Regions from separate parts of the Pseudoalteromonas sp. BSi20439 genome, predicted to be linked through region 1. Evidence: predicted binding sites of a transcription regulator. Region 1 holds the regulator's gene; each other region holds the start of a gene.
What was found. Region 1 encodes sigma-54, which starts transcription at its own class of promoters, with help from an activator protein. Its sites were predicted from a motif close to GTTGGCACGNNNNTNGNNT; they were not measured.
Positions count from the first base shown of each region.

Region 2: the regulator sigma-54 is predicted to act here: its motif matches at 1,391-1,409, upstream of P20439_RS07890 (P-II family nitrogen regulator).
Region 3: the regulator sigma-54 is predicted to act here: its motif matches at 2,629-2,647, upstream of P20439_RS13875 (BON domain-containing protein).
Region 4: the regulator sigma-54 is predicted to act here: its motif matches at 2,260-2,278, upstream of pdsR (proteobacterial dedicated sortase system response regulator).

Region 1 covers NZ_BADW01000055.1:39,433-44,782, forward strand. The annotation lists gene mgtE (magnesium transporter) at 1-754, opposite strand, end outside; gene P20439_RS05360 (HPr family phosphocarrier protein) at 895-1,167, opposite strand; gene rapZ (RNase adapter RapZ) at 1,185-2,027, opposite strand; gene ptsN (PTS IIA-like nitrogen regulatory protein PtsN) at 2,047-2,499, opposite strand; gene hpf (ribosome hibernation promoting factor) at 2,504-2,791, opposite strand; gene P20439_RS05380 (RNA polymerase factor sigma-54) at 2,818-4,317, opposite strand; gene lptB (LPS export ABC transporter ATP-binding protein) at 4,652-5,350, opposite strand, start outside.
Region 2 covers NZ_BADW01000087.1:1,920-7,269, reverse strand. The annotation lists gene P20439_RS07895 (ammonium transporter) at 1-995, opposite strand, end outside; gene P20439_RS07890 (P-II family nitrogen regulator) at 1,005-1,343, opposite strand; gene P20439_RS07885 (response regulator) at 1,717-2,433, opposite strand; gene P20439_RS07880 (S10 family peptidase) at 2,648-4,165, shown strand; gene P20439_RS07875 (START domain-containing protein) at 4,212-4,904, opposite strand; partial or broken gene P20439_RS07870 (CYTH domain-containing protein) at 4,904-5,350, opposite strand, start outside.
Region 3 covers NZ_BADW01000174.1:61,565-66,914, reverse strand. The annotation lists gene P20439_RS13890 (DUF2147 domain-containing protein) at 1-383, opposite strand, end outside; gene P20439_RS13885 (tRNA1(Val) (adenine(37)-N6)-methyltransferase) at 465-1,163, opposite strand; gene srmB (ATP-dependent RNA helicase SrmB) at 1,240-2,466, shown strand; gene P20439_RS13875 (BON domain-containing protein) at 2,721-3,041, shown strand; gene P20439_RS13870 (mechanosensitive ion channel family protein) at 3,266-4,186, opposite strand; gene yaaA (peroxide stress protein YaaA) at 4,306-5,085, opposite strand; gene tal (transaldolase) at 5,304-5,350, shown strand, end outside.
Region 4 covers NZ_BADW01000047.1:79,628-84,977, reverse strand. The annotation lists gene P20439_RS04385 (marine proteobacterial sortase target protein) at 1-1,482, opposite strand, end outside; gene pdsO (sortase-associated OmpA-like protein PdsO) at 1,509-2,234, opposite strand; gene pdsR (proteobacterial dedicated sortase system response regulator) at 2,461-3,156, shown strand; gene pdsS (proteobacterial dedicated sortase system histidine kinase) at 3,150-5,285, shown strand.

The DNA.
Region 1 (5,350 bases):
CATCAATAGTAATACGACCAAGCAAATGCGCGTTGTCATCGACAACTGGTGCCGATATCCAGTTATGCCGTTCAAATAGTTGCGCTACTTCGCTTTCATCCATTGAAATAGGAATAGATTCACACTCTTCATCCATTAAATCCTGAACAATTTTCTCTGGAGGATTAGTTAATAAAGTGCTTAGCGATAAGGCGCCTAAAAAACAGTTATGTTTATCTACAACGTATAAGTCATCGGTGCCTTCTGGTAGCTCACCGCGTAAGCGAATATAACGTAGTACAACATCTAGAGTTACATCAGGGCGAATAGTTACGGTATCGATATTCATCAAGGCGCCAGCAGAGCGCTCCTGATAGGATAGAGCTTGTGTTGCACGTTCTCTATCTTGAATATCCATAGCGCTGACAACGTCTTTATAAACGGTGTCAGGCAGACTACGTAGCACTTCCCCTAAGTCATCATGGCCCATGTCTTCTGTTGCAGCCGCAATGTGCTCAGGTGCCATTTGCGCAATAATACCCAAACGTACGTCTTCAGAGAGCTCTTCAAGTACATCGCCCTGTACATCAGGATCAACCAGTTGCCAGAGCATGCGACGAATTTTATGGGGAGATGATTCTAAAAGAAGTGCGGTATCACAAGGTGCCGTTTTTGCTAGCATGCGCCTAACTTGAACAAATTGACCACTATTTAGTGACTTGGTCACCTGTTTTAGTTGTTGTAGTGGAATATCTTGTTCTAAAGCTTCAGGCATTGGCGTCCTTAATTAAATTTTATTACATAGTGGAAGGGTTATGAATGCTATTCAATTTTAGTTTATCTTACTTTATATGAGCAAACTACCTCAACCACTATTAACCTTAGCTTAGGATGATGATTTAATGATGAACTATTTTATTCTTGCTCATTAAATCGTTGGTCAATGAGCTCACCAATTGCATTAAGTGCAGGTTCTGCGTCAGGGCCTTCACATACTACCTTCACTTCTTTGCCTTGACTGCTCTCTAGTAACATAAGTGCTAATACACTATCGCCAGCGGCTTGTTTATCGTCTTGAAATAAAGTGATTGAGGCATCAAATTGCACAGAAAGCTGTGCCAGTACTGTTGCCGCTCTGGCATGCAGGCCTAATTTGTTTTTTATTAAAAATGTGTTTTCTAACCGCATTACTATTCTCTTTGATGTTATTCTTGTTCTCTGTGACGAATTTTTACATTAGGATGACTCATTGCAAAACTTTCACCTATAGTTTGCGCTAAGTAAACAGAACGGTGTTGTCCACCAGTACAACCTATGGCTATGGTCAAATAGCTGCGGTTATTTCTTTCTAAATGCGGCAACCATGTTTGTACAAAGGTTTGAATTTGCCATGTAAATTTTTGTACTATGCTGTGGCTGGCTAGGTAGTCTTTTACCGGTTGATCTAGCCCTGTGAGTGGCTTAAGTTCAGGCTCCCAATGCGGGTTTGGTAAAAATCGGGCATCGAATACGTAATCTGCTTCTTTGGGTATACCGTGCTTAAAACCAAATGACTCAAAGGTAATGATCAGTTGTTTGTCTTTTTTACCGAGTATTTTTTCACGGATAGACTCAGCCAGCTGATGCACACTTAAATCAGTGGTATCAATCATATGATCAGCATGATTGATCAAAACATCCAGTAGTTGTTTTTCTTTTTTTATTGCTAAATCAAGCGGTAGAGAATCAATAGAAAGAGGGTGAAGACGCCTAGTTTCCGAAAAGCGTTTAATTAATGTTTGATCGTCACTGTCTAAATAAAACACCGTTGGTTTAGTGAAACCAGGTAAATATTCAATGATTTCATTAAACTGTTGCTGCTCTTTAGGTAAGTTACGCACATCAACACTTACGGCAATTTTGTTGTAGCTGTCGGAAACACTTCGAACAAGAGATGGTAATAAATTTAAAGGAATATTATCTACACAATAATAACCTAAATCCTCAACAACCCGTAACGCAACAGATTTACCAGAACCTGAGCGACCACTTATAATTATTAATTCCATTTATCACCCTTTATTGTTACTACGGTTGACTGACAATGACTTGGTACAGCTCATTGTCGGATTTTGCCGCCCGTAATTGCTTACAAAATTCTTTATCGTTGAGCTTATCTGCAATGGTAGCTAAGGTCTTTAAATGCTGTTGATTGTCACCGTCGGGGACAATTAAGGCAACAAAAATGTCGACCGGTCGGTTATCTATCGCATCAAAATTAATAGCCGTTTCGCTCACCAGTATAAGTGCAAGAGGCTCTTGTGCACCACTCATACGACCATGTGGAATTGCAATTCCTCGGCCTATACCTGTGCTCCCTAGCTTTTCTCTAGCGGTTAACGCGTTGAGAATATCTTGTTGGGTTAAATAGGGCAGTTTATTGTGAGCCAATTCACTGATAAATTCTAAAATTCTTTTTTTACTATTAAAAAGGACCGCAGCTTTACTGCAGTCCTGACAGATAAGTGAGCTTAGTTTCATAGTGTTAGTGTCGAGCAAGTTTCTCTTTGTGTTTAATTACTTGACGATCTAGCTTGTCAATCAGCGAGTCTATAGCGGCATACATATCTTGATGTTCAGTAGAGGCAAAAATTTCAGCGCCACTAACATGAACGGTTGCTTCAGCTTTTTGGTTTAGTTTTTCTACATCGAGAATAACATGCACATTCGTTATGTGATCAGTGTGCCTCTGCAGCTTTGCAAATTTACTATTTACGTAGTCTCTAAGCGAGTCAGTAATATCTACATGGCGACCAGTTAAGTTCAGTTGCATAAACATTTTCCTCTTTGTTGTACGCCTTAAATCAAACTTTTTCGTTGATTCGACGGGGGAATAGCTAGAGATTCGCGATATTTTGCAATAGTTCTCCTTGCTACTTTAATTCCTTGCTCTGCCAATATATCTGCAATTTTACTATCACTCAATGGTTTAGCTGAGTTTTCTGCCGCGATTAATTTTTTAATTAATGCGCGAATTGCTGTTGATGAACATTCGCCACCGTTTTCAGTGCTTACATGGCTTGAAAAGAAATATTTAAGCTCAAAAATACCCCGTGGTGTATGCATGTATTTTTGCGTAGTAACACGCGAAATAGTCGATTCGTGCATTTCTACCATTTCTGCCACATCATTAAGCACCATAGGCTTCATCGCCTCAGGACCATGTTCAAAAAAGGCCTGTTGCTGTTGCACAATACAGTTAGTTACTTTAAGTAGCGTGTCGTTTCTACTTTCTAGACTTTTTATAAACCATTTTGCTTCTTGCAAGTGTGAGCGAATAAACTGGCTATCACCACTTGATTTAACAGTACGTGACATAGCCGCATATTGGCTGTTTACCCTAATTTTAGGCATGCTATCAGGGTTTAGTTCAACCACCCAACGCCCTTTAATTTTTTTAACCGACACATCAGGAATAACATACTCTGACTCTTCTCTGACAATAGTGTCTGCCGGTTTTGGGCTAAGGGTATGAATTAACGTCATGATCTCTTTAAGCTCATCTTCTTTGAGCTTAGTTTTTTTCATTAACGTGCGATAATCACGTGCCGCTAGTAAATCAATATGATCGGTTAAAATCATTTTTGTTTCGTTTAAAAAAGGCGTGTCTTTATCAAATTGATTAAGTTGAATACACAAACACTCTTGTAAACTACGCGCGGCTATTCCTACTGGATCAAATAATTGAATACGCTTTAATACCGCTTCTATTTCATCAAGTTCAACTTCATCTTCGTCGTCGTTTTCTTGATTAAAGCTTTCTAAAATTTCTTCACAGCTAAGGGTTAAAATACCTGAGTCGTCCACGGCTTCTACTATTGCAATCGCAATGGCTTCATCTGTAGGACTAAATGGCGTCAGTTGCAATTGCCACATTAAATATTCATGCAGCGTTTCAGTTGAAGAGCCTTGATAAATTGATTCATCTTCAGGCATCGGTCCCGATGAAGAGGCAGGTGCTGCGCTCATGTATTCATCCCATGTAACGTCCATTGCCATATCATCGCTAATGGTGTCTTTGCTCATGGCTTCGCCGCTGTCTTGCTCATACTCGCTAGGTTTTTCGTCAGCTGAAGCACTTAGCGTTGATTCATCGTTATCGGCTTTTTGTTCGTTTTTACCCGCAGCATCTTCGCTGTAATCTTGTTCTTCAACTTCAAGCAAGGGATTGCTATCGAGCGCTTCTTGAATTTCTTGCTGGAGATCCAATGTACTGAGCTGCAATAAGCGAATTGCTTGTTGCAACTGTGGAGTCATTGTAAGTTGCTGGCCCATGCGCAGCTGTAATGATTGCCTCATTTATCTCTAACAATCCTTTTAAATTACGGTCTGTTGACCTTTACGGATTAAAATTTGTTCAAACTAGGGGCGGTTTAATCGCGGCGCGAGGTTTGTAACCTAGTGGGCTAAGTCAAAACCGAGCAACAAAAAGTAAATCGTCCCTAGGCAGAACCCGAAGGCCAGCGCCTGTTTGGCATTGATGCTGCGTTATCGCCTATTTATGGGGAATACCACATCACATAGGCTCTGCCTTGCCTAAATACCAAACAGACTGCTGCAAATTCAACCTTGAAAGGTCAACAGACCTAAGTATAATTAATCTTAGCAGATGCTTAGTGGAATAACACAAATATTAGAGCTTGAACTGCTCGCCCAAATAAACATCGCGTACTGTTTTATCGTTTAATACGTAATCTGGAGTGCCTGATGCAATTAACTCCCCATGAGAAACTATGTAGGCTTTTTCACAAACATCAAGTGTTTCGCGTACGTTGTGATCTGTGATCAATACGCCAATCCCTCGATTTTTAAGATGCTCTATGATCTTTTTAATATCTAATACAGAGATAGGATCAACCCCTGCAAAGGGTTCGTCTAATAGTATAAATTTAGGATTTGCTGCTAATGCCCGGGCAATTTCAACACGGCGGCGTTCACCGCCTGACAGAGCCATACCTTGGCTGTCACGAATATGCTGAATGCTAAATTCATCAAGTAAATTATTTAAGGTATCTTCACGTTGTTGTTTATTAAGCTCTTTACGTGTTTCTAAAATAGCCATTAAGTTTTGGTAAACCGTCAGCTTTCTAAAAATCGATGATTCTTGTGGTAAGTAACCAATCCCTAGGCGAGCTCGGCTGTGCATTGGTAATAAAGTGATATCTTGATCATCTATTGATATTTTACCTTTATCGCTCGGTACAAGCCCTACAATCATGTAAAAGGTCGTGGTTTTACCTGCGCCATTGGGGCCAAGTAAACCGACAATACTGCCAGCTTCGACTTCTAGGCCAACATTTTTCACCACTTCACGGCCTTTATAGCTTTTTGC
Region 2 (5,350 bases), on a different contig from region 1:
CCACATACACCATGCACAGAGATGGCACCTACAGGATCATCAATTTTTACTTTATCAAGAGCCACAATGCTCAGTACAACTAGCGAGCCACCTAATAGGCCATATAAACACGCCATTAATGGTGAAGGTGATAATGGATCTGCAGTAATAACCACTAAGCCTGCAAGTGCACCATTAAGTACCATGGTTAAATCGGCTTTGCCCCATAATAATTTACATAAGAACAAGGCTGAAATTGCACCCATAGCTGCCGCAGCATTGGTATTAAGTAGTATTTGACCCACTGCAGTTGCATTTTCTTTATCTGAAATTAATAACTGTGATCCACCGTTAAAGCCAAACCAACCCATCCATAAAATAAATGTACCCAATGTAGCAAGTGGTAAGTTTGAACCTGGAATTGGGTAAATTTCACCATTTTTACCATATTTACCTTTACGTGCACCCAGTAGAATTACACCCGCAAGAGCTGCAGCTGCACCAGTTGCATGGACAATGGCAGAGCCTGCAAAATCAACAAAGCCTAATTCAGATAAGAAGCCGCCACCCCATGTCCAGTAACCTTCAATTGGGTAAATTAATCCTGTTAGTACTACTGTAAACACTAAGAAAGCCCATAACTTCATACGCTCCGCTACGGCGCCAGACACAATAGACATAGCTGTTGCAACAAATACTACTTGGAAGAAAAAGTCAGATTCTAGTGAGTGATTAGCATCTGCCGCTTCGCTACCTATTAAGCCACCAAATGAAGGAATAATTCCGCCTTCAACGTTGTCTACATACATAATGTTGTAGCCAACCAATAAAAACATAGTACAAGCGATAGAATAAAGTGCGATATTTTTAGTTAGAATTTCTGTGGTATTTTTTGAGCGCACTAAACCAGCTTCTAACATTGCAAAACCGGCTGCCATCCACATAACTAAGATGCCAGAGATTAAAAAGTAAAACGTATCGAGCGAAAACTTCAGCTCTATAATTGTATTTTCCATGTTGCCCCCTTAAATTGCGTCATCATCAAGTTCGCCAGTACGAATACGGACGATTTGATCTAAGTCGTAAACAAAAATTTTGCCGTCACCAATTTTGCCCGTTCCAGCAACTTTGGTAATGGTTTCTACAACGCGTTGGCAATTTTCACTACGAGTGGCAATTTCAAGTTTAATTTTAGGTATAAAGTCAACTTGGTACTCTGCACCACGGTATAACTCTGTATGACCTCTTTGACGTCCAAACCCCTTAACGTCAACCACTGTCATTCCTTCGATGCCTAAATCAGCGAGTGCTTCACGCACATCATCTAGTTTGAATGGCTTTATTATTGCACTGATCATTTTCACAAAGGCCCCCTTAGGACACTAGCTTGTTATTGTATTTGCTCTATACAATCCAACCTTTGTGCCACCTTTAAATTGGCAATAAAAACAAAGCCTTATTAAATTAAAAAATAATAAAAAACAAAAAACGCACCATTTAGGTGCGCTTTTTTTAAGCAAAATGCAGGATTGGTGCGAGTCGATAAATACGTAAATAGTCGTCTTAACTAACCGTTACACTCCCACCAAATAAACATTGATAATGTGCCTAATCTGAACTCTGGCTAATAAAATCTATTTCAACCAGAGTTCAGGTAATTTAAGATTAGAGTTACTCTGTCGCATCGAGAGACAAAGCCGGCTTTTTAGCATTACTTAGCCATATTGACTCCATAGTTTACACCACTCGAAAATGAAACTCTTCATGAGTAAAGGGCTTAGTTAAAAAGTCATTCGCACCTGATTTAATAAATCGTGCAGCAACGCCATAACTATATACATCAGCTAAACCAATAATGGCCAATTGCTCACGGCTTTTAATATTACGAATAGCTCTAATTAATTCAAAACCATTCATACCTGATAAGTTATGGTCAGTGATCACTAAGTTGATAGCCTGATCATGCTCAAGTATATGAAGAGCTTGCGCACTATTATCAACAGTAATGACGTCAAACAATTGTTTTTCGAGCATTTGCTTAACCAAGCTACTGCTCAATAAGGAATTATCTACAACCAGCGCTTTGCGCCCCTGGTTACGCAATAACTGTGCTACAAATTTAATCGCATAAAGATAAGAGTCGCGATTATCTTTAATGACGTAATCGATAATACCTAATTCCAGCATTTTTAAACGTGTATGTTCATCTGTTTGCGTTGTCATCACCAGCGTGGGGATACCTTGCGACAGTGTAAAGCGAGTTATATCAGTATCGATTTGCCCACCAACAGATAAATCAACCAACGCAAGCGAATAGCTGGTTTGGCTTAGTAACTTTTGACATTGAGAAAATGAACGAGCAAAATCAACGCGCACATCAAGGTAATGCGCAGCAATATGTTTGAGTACCTGCTGTACCCTTATATTATCTTCAACAATTAAAACCCGTTGCATAAACTCCCTTTCATTTACGTTCACCCTTTAAGGTGCTTGTGCGTTTTTTAAAAATCACTTTGATATAAAGTAAAGCTTAGCGACTGATTACTTAAAAAACTTAATCGGTAATTACATAGACTCAACGATTATTATCGGCAGCTAGTCTCAATACTTTTGTTTTTTAGTGAAATATCGCTATAACTGCAGTACATAAAATAAAAAAGGGTTACTTATGAAATTTAGTCGAAGTCTATTTTTACCCATTGCCGCAATTGCACTCACATTTACAAGTGCAACATTTGCCGATAATCAACGCCGTATTGATATCGACAGTAAAGTAGTTACTCAGCACAAAGCAAAAATAAATAACGAACGATTTTCGTATACGGTAGCAACAGGCACACAACCGGTATGGGATAACAAGGGAGATGCCATCGCAACCCTTCAATACACTTACTACACCCGCGATAAAGTAGATGACAGAACAAAGCGTCCATTACTTATTTCATTTAATGGTGGCCCAGGCTCAGCATCGGTTTGGATGCATTTAGCTTACACCGGCCCTCGTGTTTTAAAAATTGACGACGAAGGCTACCCAATTCAACCTTACGGTGTAAAAGATAACCCTTATTCAGTTTTAGATGTCGCCGATATCGTTTACGTAAACCCTGTAAATACAGGTTATTCACGTGTTGTAGAAGATAAAGACGGTAACCTTCTACCTAAAGACAAACAAAAAGAGTTATTTTTTGGCGTTAATGCCGATATAAAGTACCTAGCAGAATGGCTTAATACTTTTGTATCTCGAAATGAACGCTGGCGCTCTCCAAAATTTTTAATTGGTGAAAGCTATGGTACAACGCGTGTATCGGGTTTAGCGCATGAGCTGCAAAATAGTCAGTGGATGTACATTAACGGTGTTGTACTCGTTTCTCCTACCGATATTGGCATTAAACGCGACGGCCCAGTAAAAGCCGCTAACCGCCTACCCTACTTTGCTGCAACAGCATGGTATCACAAAGCACTAAACGCCGATTTACAAGCAAAAGACTTAGACGAGCTATTACCAGAAGTTGAACAGTTTACTGTTAATGAGCTTATTCCAGCGCTTGCAAAAGGCGGTTTTATTGCGCCAGAAGAAAAACGTCGTATTATTAAAAAAATGGCTGAATATGCAGGTTTATCTGAAACATTTGTGAGTCAAAACAACTTAGATATTCCAACACAGTTTTTTTGGAAAGAGTTATTGCGTGAACGCGGGCAAATGGTCGGGCGACTGGATTCTCGTTATTTAGGCATAGATAAGCGCGATGCTGGTGAATCACCAGATTACTGGGCAGAGCTTACATCATGGCTGCACTCTTTCACTCCTGCAATTAACTATTATCTTCGTGAAGAGCTTAATTACAAAACCGATATCAAATATAACTTATTTGGTAACGTTCACCCATGGGATAGAAGCGGAAATAATACCGGTGAAAATTTACGCTTAGCCATGGCTCAAAACCCTTATTTAAATGTAATGGTTCAGGCGGGCTACTTTGACGGTGCAACCAATTACTTTGATGCCAAATATACTATGTGGCAATTAGATCCAAGTGGTAAAATGCAAGATAGGTTAAGCTTTAAAGGCTACCGCAGTGGCCATATGATGTATCTACGCCACGCAGATTTAGAAAGCTCTAATAACGATTTACGCGAGTTTATAAATCAGTCTTTACCCAAAGACGGTGAATCCGCTAAATACTAATTAGCTTTTACCCACTAAAAAGTGACCTCTTAGGTCACTTTTTTGCTTATAACTGCGGCAATTCGCCATGTGTGCAATCCCCAGTACGAATAACGGTTGGCTTTGCTATGTACTGCTTAGTAGTGAGTATTTCAGCAAGATTTATTAGCGTCTTAAGGGTGCTTTTTAAAGCGACCCGATTATTTAACCATGTAGGTATCTTGCCGCCTGGTAACGCATACACTTGATAACTAATGTGTAAATTTTCCGCCTGCTGAGTTAGCAACCACGTTGCATTTAAGGTTCTTATTCTTATTACCCCTTTAGTTTGAGGTAAAAAATCTGGGCGCGCGTGAATACTAAGTTGCGTTTGCAAGTCATTCAATTTTGTATAGCACGAATAAGTAATCGCATCCCTGTTACTAACAGGCCAAGGGGAGTCAATATAACTATAAACAAGATTTTCTGAAGGGCTTAAACTTTTGAGTAACGTAACCTTAGTAATATTTTCTATCCAGCTAGGAGCTGTATCGGTATCACTGAGTAAAGCAACTAAATCCTCTTCGGTGACATTGTTAACCACCGTTTCAGCTTTCATTTTCAAGGTATCGTCAGTTAAACGCTGAAAATAAACACTCACCCCTTGCTTACTTTCGTACAATTGCCAAGAGGGCTGTGAATACACATTTGTAGTAAAACAAAAAAGTGAAAAAATCATACACTTTTGCAGCAAAGTCCGGCCACAAAAGTGCTTAGCCATTAAAGCCAATAGGGTTCTGTATCAAATGAAGCGTTTCGACTTTGCTCCATGGCACTGACTAAAAAGTCAGATTTTTGTTCTAACCATAGTTGTATTTTTGCCAGTTGAGCATCTTCTTGCCCGCCACACAGCTGTTTTAAATAATCAAGCGTGCTTAACTCATACATCCCATGAGAAATATCCAGCCAAGGAAGCCTAAACTCTAATCGCTCATCTTTATTAAATAGTGCGCCTAAACAGTTACCACTGAGTAAACTGTTCTCTAATTGAGTGCGAAAGTTTAAGTAATCATTACCGGCTAAACTTTGCTCTTTAGGGAGTAAACGGTGTAAGTTTTTCCAATCTTTATCAAATAAGCGATGAGCAATATCCACAATAGGTTGCTCTGCATTTTGAAGCTCTGCTTGGCTCCAATCTTTACGCCACTGCTTGTTTATTAACCATGT
Region 3 (5,350 bases), on a different contig from region 1:
TGCTGCGGTGTTAAACGCACGCTGTAGGTTTTACCGTTATTTGGGTCGAGTATTTCACCGTCTTCCCAACTACCGTCACCCGCATAGGTCACATCTTCAATAATGGTCATCCCCAACATAGGCTGATTCTTTTTATCACCATCACACTCGGTGCAAAGTGCATCTTGCTTGGCTTTATTGAGTATTTTTTCAATTTTACCAGTCAGCACGCCATCTTGCTCAGTAATGCGCACGTACGACTTAGCCTCGTTGGTCTCTTCGTTAATAGTTTTCCAAAGCCCAACCGGTGTGGGGTTAGCTAATAACTTAAATGAGGCAAAAATACTGCCGACCAAAAATCCCATCAACAGCGAGTTAGCTCTTTTTTTATTCAATAAATTCATTGCGTTACTATATTAGCGATTAATTAAGCCATAGTAACAATAAACAACCAGATGCAAAACTGTTTAAACACCCAGAACGCGCTACATTTTTAAATAAAATGCGCGGCATAGCGCCTGATACTCTGTGGTATAGCTATTATCATTGGCTCTAATACATAACTTAGTTGTACTTATCTCACTCTGCTCATAACTAAAAGTCATCAAACTGCGGCTAAAGGGCTTATTTGGCATAGCTTGTACTTGGCAGTGACGATTTAAATACAGCCCTTGCTGCTGTGCTAATGTTATAAATAACTGCGCCTCAGTGGTGGGTAAAATAAGATTAAAACGCGAATGTTGATGACTTAGATGCCTAAACGCACCAAGCAGTTCTGCAAAACTTAAACCATCGGTATGGCGAGCGGTATTTCGCGCTGCATTATCACCTTTTAAACTGTGATTAAAATAAGGCGGATTAGCTATAACACAATCAAATAAACCTGCAGCCTCAAACTGCTGAATAGCCTGATGGTAAATACTAATATCTCGCCAAGGACTTTGCTGGCAATTTTGTAAAGCCTGCTGATAGGCGGCTTCATCAACTTCAACCGCGCTCACCTTTAAATGTGGCGCTCGTTGCTTACACATTAGAGCCAGTAACCCTGTACCTGTTCCTATATCAAGTAACGTATTTGCGTGGCTTAAATCAGCCCATGCGCCCAGTAAAATACCATCGGTAGAGACCTTCATGGCGCACTGGTCGTGCTCAACCTTAAATTGTTTAAATGCAAAACCAGACATTTTTTCACCTTTTCATTCACCAAGCAGGTTTAAGTGCGTATAATTAACGGCAATTGTCCCCTATTTTTGACACTCTATGCAATTTTCTGAATTTGATCTTGATGATAAGCTACTCAATGCTATTAATAAAATGGGCTATGAAACCCCCACTAGCATTCAACAACAAGCCATTCCTGAGGCGTTGCAAGGACGCGATATTTTAGCGTCGGCACCAACAGGTACAGGTAAAACGGCGGCATTTTTAATTCCGGCAATTCAATATTTAATGGATTTTCCGCGTCGTGATCCGGGCTTTGCACGGGTATTAATTATGACCCCAACGCGCGAGCTTGCTTATCAAATTCATGAACAATGTGAGTTACTTGCAAAACAAACCCAGTTAAAAATTGGGGTGGTTACCGGCGGTATTAACTACGGTACACACAAAGAAATTTTTGAAAATAATAACGACATTTTAATCGCCACACCTGGGCGTTTAATGGAGTATTTGGAAACTGAAAACTTCCACGCAGAAAACGTAGAAATGCTTATTCTTGATGAAGCCGACCGCATGCTCGACATGGGTTTTCGTAAAGAAATGCTGCGTATTTGTGATGAAGCTAAAAATCGCCGTCAGTGCTTTTTATTCTCAGCCACCCTTGAAGGTGACAGCGTAGAGTTGTTTGCAGAGCGTATTTTAAACGACCCTGCTCTACTTGAAGCCGAATCATCACGCAAAGAAAAAGCTAAAATACACCAATGGGTTCATTTAGCCGACGATTACCATCATAAACTTGAGCTGTTAGTTAACACCTTAAATGGCCCTGATGTTAGTAAAGCGATTGTGTTTGTAAAAACCCGTGAGCGTCTTGAAATCCTTATTGGTGAACTAACCAATAACGGCGTTAAAGCTGCGTGGCTGCGTGGTGAAATGCCACAAGATAAACGCATGAAAGCGATGGAAAATTTCCACAGTGGCAAAACTCGCATTTTAGTCGCGACCGATGTCGCTGCGCGCGGTATTGATGTAGCGGACATAAGCCATGTAATTAACTTTGATATGCCGCGCACTGCAGATGTTTACGTACACCGTATTGGCCGTACAGGTCGTGCAGGTAAAAAAGGCATAGCGATTTCACTAATTGAAGCGCACGACATTGGTATTCTTTACAAAGTAGAACGTTACATAGAGCAGAAGCTTAAACGCCGTGTATTTAAAGGATTAGAGCCGAAGCATAAAGAAGCTAAGCCACCGGTTAAAAAGCGTAAAGATCCAGTAAAAATGAAAGCAAAGAAAAAAGCCAAGGTTAAAAAGAAAAAGTAACCTTTGTTTTCTAACTTGTTTAATTTAGCCGACGTCTGTCGGCTTTTTTATGACTTATATTAATTTTATTAAAACAGTGAGTAAGCAATTCAAAGTAATATGTAAAAACTACTTAGCTGAATAACCACTTAACAAAATAACCAATAATTTCAATTGGTTAAATTTGGAATGAAACTTGTAACCCCTAACAGTATATGAGTATTAAAACGCCGAGTAACGGCGTTGCTTTTTAGTAACACACTAAGGATATAGTTATGAGTCGCATTAAATTTACTATCGGTTTTATTTCGTTTTGTTGTTTATTTTTATTAGCCTCTGCTTTTAACGTCAGTGCAGCAACGCATTTAGCAGTAGTGAGTAGTGTGGCCACACAACCTAATTTACAACAATCTATTACTCATGAGTTACGTACTAATCCAAATTTAGAATTAGAAAATTTAAACGTACGCGTTAATAACGGTGACGTTGAACTCAAAGGCGAAGCTAAAAACGGTTTTGAACGTGCTCTTGCACAAAAGTTTTTAGAAAATATGGATGGGGTTAAACGCATTAAAAATAATATCGCTATTATTTAAGGTCTGTTGACCTTTGTGAATTAAATTTTTAGTAAGCGCAGCGTGTTGCTTAAACACGCTGCGTTTTTTATTGTGCAAAATAAATATCTGCATAAAAATAAATTTAAATAATGGCTTACATAAAAGAGTGCAGCGCAGCAGGCAATGTAAAAACGCGCTGCAAGTGGGAAATTATTTCCCACTCAATTTACTCAATCTAGTTTGATCTATTGTTGTCCTTGCTTTCACTTTTTAGCCGAGTGGTGGCTTATTTTATCGCTGATCATGGCATCGAGTTTTTCACCGCCTTTAATACCAAAATCAAGGGTACGAATCGGAAACGGAATACTTATATCTGCCGCATCGAGCGCTTGCTTAACAGCCACAACCCCTTTGTGACGCACCGTCATAAAATCGGGCTCGCCAGGGTATTTAATCCAAAACCATACCAGTAAGTTTATACTGCTATCACCAAAGCCTTCTGCGTATACCGCGGTTTCATTTTTGCGGATCACAAAGTCAAATTGGTTAATTTTGTCGACGATGACCTCACCGGCTTTTTCTATGTCGTCAGCGTAAGAAATACCCACCGGCACTTCTATTCGTCTTACCCCTAAGGTGCTGTAATTACGCAGTACATTTCTAAATAGTATTTTATTAGGTACCAGTATCAATTGCCCGTAAAAGCTCTCTATTAGTGTGTTGCGCAAGTTTATTGAATGCACTGAACCAAATACGTTATCGGTCTCGATAACATCACCCGCTTTGAACGGTTTACGAATACCCATAGCAATACCCGCAATTAGGTTTTCGGTCATATCTTGAAAAGCAAAACCAATGGCAAGACCAACAATACCTGCACCCGCAAGCAGTGACGTAACGGTACTTTTTAAGCCCATAAAATCAAGGGCAATAAAGACCCCCACACTCAGTACAATAACTTTAAAAATGGAGGCCATTAAGTCAGCAATTTGAGTAGAATCGAGCGAGCGACGCAATACTTTTTTCATTCCTTTGCCTGCAAGGCGGGCAATAAATGAAAATATAATCGCAATAATCACCGCGACTATAAAGTTAGGGATATGACTTATAACAACATCAAACCAACCGCCGAGCTTCTCTTCTATTAGTTTTTCGGCTTCTGTAATTGAGGGAATTGAGAGCATTTATTTTATACCTTAGTTAGGGTTAGTAATCTAAGGTTTGCAAAAATAGCGCCAGTATAAAAAAAGCCATGCAATGCATAGCTTTTTGGGTATGTGTTTAGCTGCAAATAGCGCTAAATTTAGCTTTGCTCTTCGCGCAAAAATACCGGTTCAAGTTCTTTAGTGGTTGCTTCTGAGCTAAAGTAATAGCCGGCCACAGTAAACTCTTTGAGTTGGCTTAATTGAGTCACTTGATTTTCAATGATGTAGCGTGCCATCATGCCGCGCGCTTTTTTAGCGTAAAAGCTAATCACTTTATATTGGCCGTTTTTACAGTCTTTAAAGTGTGGTGTAATAATGTGTGCGTTAAGCGTTTTTTTATCTACTGCTTTAAAGTATTCGTTAGAGGCTAGATTTACTAAGTATTGTGCATCTTGTGCCGCTAATACGTCGTTAAGTTTATTAGCAATAACACTGCCCCAAAACTCATATAAGTTTTTACCCCGACTATTTTCAAGTTTTGTACCCATTTCTAAGCGATAAGCCTGCATTAAATCAAGCGGCTTTAATACTCCGTATAATCCCGAAAGTATACGTAAATGGTCTTGAGCGTAATCAAGCTGCTTAGTAGTGAGGGTATTAGCATCTAACCCGCCGTATACATCGCCGTTAAAGGCAAGCACGGCCTGTTTAGCATTATCGGTAGTGAATGGTTGTGCCCACTCACTGAAACGCGCTGCGTTGAGGCCTGCGAGTTTATCGCTAATTTTCATTAAACTGCCAATTTGCGCAGGAGTTAGTTCACGGCATACTTTCATGAGCGCTTCGCTGTGCTCAAGTAATTCAGGTTGAGTGAACTTATCTGTTGCGGGTGGCGTGTCGTAATCAAGATTCTTTGCTGGTGAAATAACAGTGATCATAGTTAGCTATTGACTTGTAAATTATTTAATGTCAATTTCAACATTAAATGAAACGAAAAGCACGTTTTGTTTAAAATTATCCTACCTAAAACTCAACCGTTACCGTTTTTTTATTGATAAGGACATAAGACCTATCAAGCATTGTCACACTGTTGCAGTATAGCTATATTAAGGTAGTTTAGATTTTCTTTTAACTTGCTTGGAATGAGGAAAAGCAAATGACTAGCGCTCTACAAAGGCTTAAACAACACTCTTCTATCGTGGC
Region 4 (5,350 bases), on a different contig from region 1:
AAGTTTATCAAACAACTGCTGCATTTTCGGCTGCACATCATGAGCACTGCTTATAAAGGTGTAAGTTCCCTTGCCTATATCAGCGGCACGACGCATAAAATAACGGTTAGGCGCACTACCAATGCCCACAGTAAATAAACGGCTATCACCTAAGGTGTGCGCAATATGTTTAAATAATTGATCTTCGTTACTTACGCTACCATCGGTTAAAAATACAACTTGGCGTACAAACCCTTCAAATTGCATCCCATCGAGTACTGCATCAAGTGCGCCTTTTATTTCAGTTCCGCCATCGGCTTGTAAGTTATAAATAAAACGCTCTGCGCGACGTAAATTAAAGTCACTGGCAATTAATGGGGTTTCACTCATAGCTGCAACCTCATTATTAAAACTGACAATATTGAAGCTATCATCACTATCTAATAATGATAATGCGTAAAACAGCGCTTTTTTAGCTTGTTCAATAGACTGCCCATGCATAGATCCCGAAGTATCAACTACAAACACCATTTCACGCGGTAAACGCTGAGATTGAGTAAAACTATCGCTTGGCGGCATTAACATTGCTAACGCATACTGCTCACCATTTTGTGCTTGCTGAGTAAAAAGTGCAGCTTGCGCTTGCGCTATTTGTAGTGGCTTAAACTCAAGTACAAAGTCTCTATTTATGGCTTGCTGTGGTTTTAGCACAATGCTGTATTGCCCAAATGCAGGGTTTTCAATATTAACTTGATGGTACTTAGCGTTTATATCAACCAATTCTAAGCCTATATCCATGTTAATTGTTAAGCTTAAATCGCTGGCATTTGCCGCCTCATTGGTTTGTTTTGTGTAAACAGGGCTTAACCAACCCTGTGGAGTGAACGAAGGTGCATTAGCGTTTTTTATCGCATGCTTATCTTGATCATCGTTAACTTCCCCTGTTATTGCATGATAGCGTGGCGTAATTGTAGTTGGAAAATGAATCGCAAAGGTTCCGTGTTGGTAATCAATAATCTCTTGATACTCAAGCGTTATAACTATTTCTTCTCCTGGCCCTACATTTGCCACATTTGTAATAAACATATTTGCACGCTGCTGTCGCAACAATGAAGCTTGTTTGCCTGCTTTTTTGGCAGCTTGGTACTGTTTTTCAGCTTGGCGTTTTTTTGCTATTTTACCTTTAATAACTCGCTCGCCAATACGCATAGTCATTGCTTGCACGGCGCTTTCATCGGGTAAAGGAAATACATAACGTGCATTTACTGCAAAAGGATTTTCATTTATGTAGTGCTGCGTTACTACAACATGATTAATTAGCCCTGTTAGGGTCATTTTTGCATCGCTTTTTAAAATAACCCCAGGGTTAACCGCCACTCCTTGGCTATCAAACAAAGATAGTTTTGGCGACTGTGCATGGCTTTTAAAGCTGGCCAAAAGCACGATAATAATAAAAATAAAAAGGCTTACCTTGGTAAGCACTTTGGTGGGTTTACTCAACATAAATCACTCCATCGAACGCCTTGCGATTAATTGCTTGCTGTTTGATCAGTCGTTTGATTAAGCGCACGGGTAGTGAGAGTAACGCGCCTGTCAAAAAAGTTATCTTCAAGGGTGTTACTGTTTGCTATGCTTTGTTGCTCGCCAAACGCTTGTGTGCTCAAACGTGTATGGCTTACTCCCTGTTTAATTAAGTAACTTTGTACGGCGTTTACTCTGGCTTTTGAAAGTAATAAGTTCGCTTGCTCTGCACCGCGCTGATCGGCAAAGCCACTTAAATCGAGTGCGAGTTGCGGTTGGCTTTTTAATAACGCTACCAATTGATCAAGCTGCTTGGCAAAATGTGGAGCAATATCGCTAGAGCCTGTTTTAAATTGCACCGTCATCGCCAATAAATTATTAAGCTGCGATTGAGTTAATTGCTCATTTTGTTGCGCCAGTAGTTCAAGTTGCGCCTCTAGGTGACTGTTATGATTAAGTACGTGCTGGTAGTCGTTGGTTTTCTCTGCCATTACAGTTAAAGCTTGCTGCTGCTCAGCAATGGTTTGCTCAGCCACCTTGGCATCGCCAATCAAACCACCAGCAAATGCGCCTACAAACGCGCCGATTGGCCCACCAACAACACCACCAATAATGGCACCGGTGCTCAGGCCAACAATTGTTTCTTTTTTTGCTTCTTTTGATGGGGTATCCGCAGCAAATACTGGCGTACAAAAAGTGCTAACAAGTGTGAGTGCGATTAATGTTTTCTTCATGGTCTATTCCTTACTATTAATAATGGTTGGCAAGCTATTGGTTGGCACTTGCGTTGTATTGGTAATTTCAATAGCTGTATTAAAACACCATGAAGTGGCAATAAAGGGGAGTAAAAATGGCAAACTGCTGAGCAATTGTGGCAAAAAAATGGCAATTGTGTTTTTAACCGTACTTAGCGCAAAAACTTCGCTATAGTGCGCCTAAGTCAATATGAGTAATTAAAAAATGAAAAAAATAGCTATCGTTGAAGATGAAACTGCCATTCGCGAAAACTACATAGAAATGCTAAGCGCTCAAGGCTATCAGGTAAGTGGTTATGAAAACCGCCCTCAAGCAGAAGTAGCTTTTAAAGAAGCACTCCCCGATTTAGCCATTGTTGATATTGGCTTAGGCCATGAAATAGATGGCGGCTTTTTACTGTGCCAAACACTGCGTTCACTTTCTAAAACCTTACCAATTATTTTTTTAACCGCTCGCGACAGCGAAATAGACACCGTATGCGGCCTGCGCATGGGCGCCGATGACTACTTAACCAAAGATATTAGCTTAGCGCATTTAGCCGCGCGTATTGGTGCGCTATTTCGCCGCATGGAAGCATTAGAGCAACCCGCCGATGCCAACGCATTAATAATTCGCGGTCAACTAACACTCGACACGCAACGCATGCAGGTGCTTTGGCAGCAACAGTTGGTTGATTTAACCGTAACTGAGTTTTGGATGCTGCATTCACTCGCCCAACGACCTGGCCACGTTAAAAGCCGTAATGAGTTAATGAGCGATGCTAAAATTTATGTAGACGACAGTACCATTACCTCTCATGTAAAACGCATTCGTAAAAAGTTTATAGCACTCGATAGCCAGTTTGACTGCATTGATACCGTGTATGGCATGGGTTACAGGTGGGAGCAACCCACATGCTGAGATTTGGCCTACGCAGTAAATTTATTTTACTTTCGTGCTTTTTGTTTTTGTTGCCATGGTTAGGCTACGAGTACGTATGGGAAATGGAAAAGTTTTTACGCCAAGGCCAAGAAAAAACGCTAGTAGGTACTACACGCGCACTGGCAACGGCCCTGCACGAACGCCCCGCTTTATTTGACGAACAAACCAACTTTTTAGATCAAGTGGTAAAAGGTCGCGATCTCTATGCTTATAATTTAAAAAGCCCGATTCAGCTCGATGGCAAACTCAACGACTGGGACGCTTATCAATCGCTGTTTTGGCTTTATGACAAACGCTACTTACAAACAGCCAATGATAACCATCAACTAAACAACTTATCATTTAGCCACATGGTAGGTAAGTTTGATAATTACTTATATGCTGTATTTAAAGTCACAGATGACACTGTAATTTACCGTGCTAAAAATAGCCTCAGCATTACCAATAACGATTACATAAAAATTGGCCTAAAAAACCCTGATGGGCAATTTAATACTTATATTATTGCTCCGCGCCAAGATGGCTGGGTCAACGCATTTGATGCCAATAGTAAAATGCCTTTTACTAAAATTCAGGGTTTCTTTAAACAAACTGAAACAGGTTACAACCTTGAGCTGCGCTTTCCTTTGAGTATGCTTGGCAATAAACTAGGATTTGCCATTGCCGATGTTGATAGTAAACAACCAAACCAACCCCCTAGTATTATGTCTACATCGAACTTAAATAACCCGAATGATTTAGGCTCGGTACTGGTGCCCTCCCCTGAGATAAACCGTATATTAAAAGGCATGGGCCACAGCGGCAGTCGCATTTGGGTGGTCGATAATCATCACCGTGTTTTAGCGCAATCGGGCAGTATTCAAAATGCCGATGGCGTATGGGCTGATGGGCTAAAAAATCAAGCGCCAAAAACCGCATGGCAACGCTTTGAACAAACCTATTTGCATCCTTTGTACTATAAAATTTTAACCCGTCCCGAAGATGAGTTTATAGACACCCTACACGATGTCGCCTCAATGCAAGGCACTCATTTAGCCAAAGCACTCAAAGGCCAACCCGCATCGTCGTGGCGACTCACCCCCGACAATAAAGCGGTGATTTTATCGGCCGCGTATCCTATTTGGATTGAGGATAAAGTTATTGGGGCAGTTATAGCTGAAGAAACCACCAATGGCGTGCGTACACTGCGTAATAAATCGCTGGAAAAGCTATTTAATGTAATTTTAGCGGTCATGTTAATTGGCACAGTCACTTTGTTCTTTTTTGCTTCGCGTATATCGAGCCGTATTAGGCGACTACGAGATACAGCAGAGCAAGCCATTGATGCGCAAGGACGAGTAACGGGCCATATAAATTACAGCGATGCCAATGACGAAATTGGCGATCTGTCGCGTAGCTTTTCAAATATAGTGAGCCGACTTGGTGGCTATACCGATTATTTAGAAAATATGTCGTCGCGCTTATCTCACGAGCTGCGCACACCGGTTGCGGTTGTCCGTTCATCTCTTGAAAACTTACAAAGCTTGCAGCAAAGTGAACTGAGTCAAAAATACCTTGAACGTGCCAGCGAAGGGGTTGAGCGCTTAGGAAAAATAATTACCACCATGAGCGAGGCTACCCGCCTTGAGCAAAGTATTCAAAGTAATGAGCCAGAGCAGTTTGATTTACAAAAAGTAATTAGTGGCTGTATGCAGGGCTACCAGCTTACTTATCCTAACCAGTTATTTACACTCAACATTTGCCAAAGCACACTGTTGATGCAAGGTGCCCCTGAATTTATAGCGCAACTGCTCGATAAGCTAATTAATAATGCCTTGGAATTTAGTGAAGCTAACACTGCAATTGAAGTCAGCCTTAAGCAAAATGAAAGCAAAGCAACATTAACGGTAAGTAATACAGGTACTTTATTGCCTGAGGGACTTACTGAACATATTTTTGATTCTATGGTATCGGTGCGCAGCCAACAAATGCAGCAACAACCGCATTTAGGTTTAGGGCTTTATATTGTAAGACTGGTGTGTGATTACCACAAAGGCACAGTAACGGCGCACAATAATGAGCAAGGTAATGGGGTGGTATTTACTGTGAGCTTGCCTTTGAGTAATTAAATAAAGCGGTTTAGCTATAAATCGCTTGCTCGTAAAGTCTGTCAGTTACAATTTAAGTTATGCAC